2 regions of the Geobacillus sp. CAMR5420 genome follow, and region 2 is predicted to be linked to the other one. Evidence: a T-box and tRNA genes for the amino acid it is inferred to sense, from the RefSeq annotation. Region 2 holds a T-box; the other holds one or more tRNA genes.
What was found. A T-box is a leader RNA that pairs with one kind of tRNA and senses whether it is charged. The one in region 2 lies ahead of leuS (leucine--tRNA ligase), so its partner is inferred to be a tRNA-Leu.

Region 1 (3,382 bases), on a different contig from region 2:
TTCTCCAAAGAAATGGCTCCGCAAGTAGGATTCGAACCTACGACCTACCGGTTAACAGCCGGTTGCTCTACCGCTGAGCTATTGCGGAATGATGAATAACTATATGTTATGCACATCTTCCAAATGTGCTCGTTGCCTCTTCCTCTGCCAGCTAATTCAAGGAAGCGAGATGCGTCGAGGCAACTCGCAGCGAATTCGAAGATGTGAAGCTCGTCGCTCCGATTTTGCTGTGGAACGATGGGGCATTGTTCGCCCATTATTATAGCGAATGACCCAAAAATATTCAATGGAAAATAATGGGCCTAAGTGGACTTGAACCACCGACCTCACGCTTATCAGGCGTGCGCTCTGACCAGCTGAGCTATAGGCCCATAAAAAGCGGGTGATGGGAATCGAACCCACGACATCAGCTTGGAAGGCTGAGGTTTTACCACTAAACTACACCCGCATATCATTTAGTTGAACATCCGCCACGCTGCTTCCATGCCCCTTCCTCTACCAGCTGATTCATAGAAGCCAGATGCGTCGGGGCAACTCGAAGCAGATTCGATGATGCAGATGCTCGTGGCTGAGGTTTTACCACTAAACTACACCCGCAAATATAGAATATAATGAAAAGGGCGACTAGTGGGAATCGAACCCACGCATGCCAGAGCCACAATCTGGTGCGTTAACCACTTCGCCATAGTCGCCTCGTTCTGGTGCCGGCTGCAGGACTTGAACCCGCAACCTACTGATTACAAGTCAGTTGCTCTACCAATTGAGCTAAGCCGGCACATTTAAAATTAGCTAGTGATTCATGTTGTCTGCCTGGTTGTGCCTCTTCCTCTCCCAGCTAATTCGAGGAAGTCAAATGCTCGGTGTCCCTTCCTCTGCAAGCTTATTCAAAGAAGTGGGATGCGTCGGGACAACTCGCAGCAGATTCGACGATGCGAATGCTCGTCTCTACCAATTGAGCTAAGCCGGCACGATTTTAAAGTGCATGGCGGAGGAGGAGGGATTCGAACCCCCGCGCGCCTTGCGGCGCCTCTCGGTTTTCAAGACCGACCCCTTCAACCACTTGGGTACTCCTCCAAAAAAGCAACAATAATAATGGTGGACCTTGTAGGACTCGAACCTACGACCGGACGGTTATGAGCCGTCTGCTCTAACCAGCTGAGCTAAAGGTCCGATAATGGTGGCGGTGGAGGGGATCGAACCCCCGACCTCACGGGTATGAACCGTACGCTCTAGCCAGCTGAGCTACACCGCCAAATTTAAGAAGTCAAAAGGTGGAGCCTATCGGGATCGAACCGATGACCTCCTGCTTGCAAAGCAGGCGCTCTCCCAGCTGAGCTAAGGCCCCATGATAAATCGGGAAGACAGGATTTGAACCTGCGACCTCACGGACCCGAACCGTGTGCTCTACCAAGCTGAGCTACTTCCCGATAAAACGCGCTCGAGAGGATTCGAACCCCTAACCTTCTGATCCGTAGTCAGATGCTCTATCCAATTGAGCTACGAGCGCACAAGTGCCGAGGGCCGGACTCGAACCGGCACGGTAGTTACCTACCCCAGGATTTTAAGTCCTGTGCGTCTGCCAATTCCGCCACCCCGGCGGAAGTGGAGCGGAAGACGGGGCTCGAACCCGCGACCCCCACCTTGGCAAGGTGGTGTTCTACCGCTGAACTACTTCCGCAAGACGATGAGCCATGGAGGACTCGAACCTCCGACCCTCTGATTAAAAGTCAGATGCTCTACCTACTGAGCTAATGGCTCATGGGTTCAATAACACTCCGAGACAACGATGTCCCTTCCTCTACCAGCTGATTCAAAGAAGCCGAATGCGTCGGGACAACTCGAAGCAAATCCGAAGATGCTTTGCTCGTTGCTCTACCTACTGAGCTAATGGCTCATGGTTAGGACAACACTCTAGGTACTACCTAGCTCTACCTGCCTCTTCCTCTGCCAGCTAATTCAAGGAAGCCTCGTGCGTCGAGGCAACTCGAAGCAAATTCGATGATGTAACGCTCGTTACTGAGCTAATGGCTCATAGTTAGGATAACACTCCGAGACAACAATGTCCCTTCCACTGCCAGCTGATTCGAAGATGCAGGATGCGTCGGGACAACTCGAAGCGAACTCGAAGATGTAGCGCTCGTTACTGAGCTAATGGCTCGCGGTTGCCGCCTTAATGGCTTAAGGGGTTATTAAGGAATAAGAATGCCGGCTGCAGGACTTGAACCCGCAACCTACTGATTACAAGTCAGTTGCTCTACCAATTGAGCTAAGCCGGCACATTTAAAATTAGTTAGTGACTCATGTTGTCTGCCTAGTTGTGCCTCTTCCTCTGCAAGCTGATTCGAGGAAGCTGAGTGCGTCGAGGCAACTCGCAACAGACTCGACGATGCGAATGTTCGTCGCTACCCATTGAACTAAGCCGGGGTGGTTTGAACATCTGACATGTCTGTGAACTACTCCCACTTAGCTTTGCATGAAGCGGGAACCTTCTTTCGGAACTATGATAAAAATGGTGGCTCGGGACGGAATCGAACCGCCGACACAAGGATTTTCAGTCCTTTGCTCTACCGACTGAGCTACCGAGCCATATCTTATTTTTCCCTTGTTCGTTGATGACTTTTGTGTCCCTTCCTCTACTAGCCCATTCGAAGAAGCCAGATGCGTCGGGACAACTCGCAGCAGATTCGACGATGCGGATGCTCGTCTCTACCGACTGAGCTACCGAGCCATATTTTTTCATCTTTCACAATTTTGGAAGAATGGCGGTCCCGACGGGACTCGAACCCGCGATCTCCTGCGTGACAGGCAGGCATGTTAACCACTACACTACGGGACCATATTGGTTGCGGGGGCAGGATTTGAACCTGCGACCTTCGGGTTATGAGCCCGACGAGCTACCGGACTGCTCCACCCCGCGACGGTAAGAAATTCATCTCATTTGATAACGCTCTAAGTGTTTCTTTAAGACTGCCTCTTCCTCTGCCAGCGAACTCGAAGATGTCGAATGCGTCGAGGCAACTCGCAGCATATTCGACGAAGCGAAGGCTCGTTGCTCCACCCCGCAGCGATAAGAATATACTTAAGTTTTGACAATGCTCAAATTGCATTTTCGTTGCCTCTTCCTCTGCCAGCGAACTCGAAGATGTCGAATGCGTCGAGGCAACTCGCAGCATATTCGACGAAGCGAAGGCTCGTTGCTCCACCCCGCGATGATGAGAAAGCAAGTCAGCTTTTATATTAAGATGGTGGAGGATGACGGGATCGAACCGCCGACCCCTTGCTTGTAAGGCAAGTGCTCTCCCAGCTGAGCTAATCCTCCACGAAATTGCCTAGCAGCGACCTACTCTTGCAGGGGCGCTGGCCCCAACTACCATCGGCGCTG
Region 2 (3,382 bases):
GCCGGGCTGCGCCGCGTTCCGCTCTTGCCGCCGCCGAGAAAGAAACGATCCGGAGAAGCGGAAAGAGCGCCATCCCGCTCCGCGGGCTGGGCGCTTGCCCTCCTTTGCGCCGGCTATGGACTGTGTTGGTTGAGCTATGTCCAATGGTCGACGACGATCGCCGCCTATACACGCGAGCTCGGGATACCAGTCGGGCAGTACAGCTTGCTTTGGACGATCAACGGGGCGTTGATCGTCTTGGCCCAGCCGCTGTTGTCAGCGGTCATCCGCCGCTTCATGCCGACGTTGAAGCGGCAAATCGTGATCGGTTTTTTTATTTTCGCCGTTTCGTTTGCCATGCTGTTGGGGGCGCATTCGTTTGCAGAGTTTGCCGCGTCCATGATGGTGCTCACGATCGCCGAGATGATCGTCTGGCCGGCGATTCCGGCCGCGGTGAACGAATGGGCGCCCCCGGGGAAAGCCGGGTTTTACCAAGGAATCGTCAACGGGACGGCCACGGCCGGACGGATGATCGGACCGGTCATCGGCGGCTCGGTCGCCGATCTGTTTGGAATGAAACTGCTCATCATGATGTTAGCATTGTTTGCCTTATTGGCGGTGCTGGCCGCGCTTTTGCATGATCGTCGGCTCCCGAAGCGGACGGAGAACGCGGATGAAAAAACCGCGGCTTCCGTATAGATTTCGGCTTGCAATTGATCGACAAATTTTTTAAAATAATAATAAATTTGTCATTCTGTCCACTCATCGCTCGATTCATCCTATTTCGCGCAGGAGACTCCCACTTCAACGACCAAAGGGAGTAAGTGGGAGAGGAATGTGCGTTCCCCCTTTCTTTTGTGTATGATAGAATAAAGACGTGGAGAAAACTGTTAAATAAAGGCACTCCAATAACGGCTGCTCGATGGATGGAGTTGGTTGCAGGAAACGTTGCAACCGTAAAACATGAGCGTAGGTCTGTCTGTTGTGTGTGGAAGCCAAGTACTGCCAACAGACACACCGAGAGAATCGGTAACGATGCAGGCATGACCTGCGTCGTTGGGTAGTCGTCAACCTGCCCCCTGATGCAACCCCAAGTCAAGGAAGGAGGACGAAGTCCGTTTGCACTTCTGGGGAGTTGCAAGCCCCCACTTCAAGCGTTAGCGAAGTGGGGGTAGTTGACGTGCGAATAAGGCGAATAACGGTGAAGAGGAGCAGTAGCGGGCCCGACGGACGGCAGAGAGTTGACGGATGGTGCGAGTCAACCGAAGTCGGCTCGTGAACTCGCCTCGGAGTTGCCGGCGTGAACGGTCATCGACAGCGCCGGCCGTCCATCCGCGTTAAGGAAGAAAGCGGGTGCGCCGTTTGGCGCGCCAAAAAGGGTGGTACCGCGGGAAGCGCGCCTCTCGTCCCTTTGCTGTGGGGATGGGGGGGTTTTTTTGTACATATTTTCGTCAATGATGCAAGTAGAACTTGATAGGAGGAGTGCTGCGATGAGCTTCAACCACCGCGAAATTGAACAAAAATGGCAGGACTATTGGGAGAAAAACAAAACGTTCCGCACGTCCGATGATGATGACAAGCCGAAGTTTTACGTTCTCGACATGTTCCCGTATCCATCCGGCGCCGGCTTGCACGTCGGCCATCCGGAAGGATATACGGCGACCGATATTTTGGCGCGCATGAAGCGGATGCAAGGGTACAACGTCCTTCACCCGATGGGCTGGGACGCGTTCGGGCTGCCGGCCGAGCAATATGCGCTCGATACCGGCAACGACCCGGCGGAGTTTACGCAAAAAAACATCGACAATTTCCGCCGGCAAATCAAATCGCTTGGCTTTTCGTACGACTGGGACCGGGAGATCAATACGACCGACCCGAACTATTACAAATGGACGCAATGGATTTTCTTGAAGCTGTATGAAAAAGGGCTCGCCTACATGGATGAAGTGCCGGTCAACTGGTGCCCGGCGCTCGGCACGGTGCTGGCGAACGAAGAGGTGATCAACGGCCGGAGCGAGCGCGGCGGGCATCCGGTCATCCGCAAGCCGATGCGGCAATGGATGCTGAAAATCACCGCCTATGCCGACCGCTTGCTTGAAGATTTGGAAGAGCTCGACTGGCCGGAAAGCATTAAGGAGATGCAGCGCAACTGGATTGGCCGTTCGGAAGGAGCGGAAATCGAGTTCGCCGTCGACGGCCATGACGAAACATTCACCGTGTTCACGACGCGTCCGGATACGCTGTTTGGCGCGACGTACACCGTCTTGGCGCCGGAGCATCCGCTCGTTGAAAAAATCACGACGCCGGAGCAAAAGCCAGCCGTTGACGCCTACTTAAAGGAAATTCAAAGCAAAAGCGACCTTGAGCGCACCGATTTGGCGAAAGAAAAAACGGGCGTGTTCACCGGCGCGTACGCCATTCACCCGGTCACCGGCGATCGGCTTCCGATTTGGATCGCTGACTACGTCTTGATGAGCTACGGCACCGGAGCGATCATGGCCGTGCCGGCGCACGATGAGCGCGACTACGAGTTTGCGAAAAAATTCCACTTGCCGATGAAAGAAGTCGTCGCCGGCGGGAATATCGAAAAGGAAGCGTACACCGGAGATGGCGAGCATATCAACTCCGAGTTTTTGAACGGCTTGAACAAGCAGGAAGCGATCGACAAAATGATCGCCTGGCTTGAGGAGCACGGCAAAGGGCGGAAAAAAGTGTCGTACCGGCTGCGCGACTGGCTGTTCAGCCGCCAGCGCTACTGGGGCGAGCCGATTCCGATCATCCATTGGGAAGACGGCACGATGACGCCGGTGCCGGAAGAGGAATTGCCGCTTGTGCTGCCGAAAACGGATGAAATCCGTCCGTCGGGAACGGGCGAGTCGCCGCTGGCCAACATCGAAGAATGGGTCAATGTTGTCGACCCGAAAACCGGGAAAAAAGGGCGGCGCGAAACGAACACGATGCCGCAATGGGCTGGAAGCTGCTGGTATTATTTACGCTACATCGACCCGCACAACGACAAGCAGCTCGCCGATCCGGAAAAGCTGAAAAAGTGGCTGCCGGTCGATGTTTACATCGGCGGGGCGGAGCACGCGGTTTTGCATTTGCTTTATGCCCGCTTCTGGCATAAGTTTCTCTATGACCTTGGCATCGTGCCGACGAAAGAACCGTTCCAAAAGCTGTTCAACCAAGGGATGATTTTAGGCGAAAACAACGAAAAAATGAGCAAATCAAAAGGCAACGTCGTCAACCCGGACGACATCATCGAAAGCCATGGGGCCGACACCTTGCGGCTGTATGAAATGTTCATGGGGCCACTTGAGGCGTCGATCGCTTGGTCGACGAAAGGGCTTGACGGGGCGCGGCGCTTCCTCGACCGCGTCTGGAGACTCTTTGTCACCGAGAA

Region 1: it encodes a tRNA-Leu, which carries the amino acid that the T-box ahead of leuS (leucine--tRNA ligase) is inferred to sense. The anticodon was not compared.

Annotation. Positions count from the first base shown of each region.
Region 1 is NZ_JHUS01000013.1:163-3,544, reverse strand. It holds tRNA gene DI44_RS13465 (tRNA-Ser) at 1-6, opposite strand, end outside; tRNA gene DI44_RS13470 (tRNA-Asn) at 14-88, opposite strand; tRNA gene DI44_RS13475 (tRNA-Ile) at 298-371, opposite strand; tRNA gene DI44_RS13480 (tRNA-Gly) at 378-448, opposite strand; tRNA gene DI44_RS13485 (tRNA-His) at 620-692, opposite strand; tRNA gene DI44_RS13490 (tRNA-Thr) at 700-775, opposite strand; tRNA gene DI44_RS13495 (tRNA-Ser) at 984-1,074, opposite strand; tRNA gene DI44_RS13500 (tRNA-Ile) at 1,094-1,170, opposite strand; tRNA gene DI44_RS13505 (tRNA-Met) at 1,176-1,252, opposite strand; tRNA gene DI44_RS13510 (tRNA-Ala) at 1,273-1,345, opposite strand; tRNA gene DI44_RS13515 (tRNA-Pro) at 1,354-1,427, opposite strand; tRNA gene DI44_RS13520 (tRNA-Arg) at 1,434-1,507, opposite strand; tRNA gene DI44_RS13525 (tRNA-Leu) at 1,513-1,598, opposite strand; tRNA gene DI44_RS13530 (tRNA-Gly) at 1,604-1,678, opposite strand; tRNA gene DI44_RS13535 (tRNA-Lys) at 1,686-1,758, opposite strand; tRNA gene DI44_RS13540 (tRNA-Thr) at 2,204-2,276, opposite strand; tRNA gene DI44_RS13545 (tRNA-Phe) at 2,511-2,586, opposite strand; tRNA gene DI44_RS13550 (tRNA-Asp) at 2,761-2,836, opposite strand; tRNA gene DI44_RS13555 (tRNA-Met) at 2,841-2,917, opposite strand; tRNA gene DI44_RS13560 (tRNA-Val) at 3,244-3,319, opposite strand; rRNA gene rrf (5S ribosomal RNA) at 3,328-3,382, opposite strand, start outside.
Region 2 is NZ_JHUS01000057.1:28,166-31,547, reverse strand. It holds gene DI44_RS02900 (MFS transporter) at 1-678, shown strand, start outside; T-box leader at 1,172-1,393, shown strand; gene leuS (leucine--tRNA ligase) at 1,470-3,382, shown strand, end outside.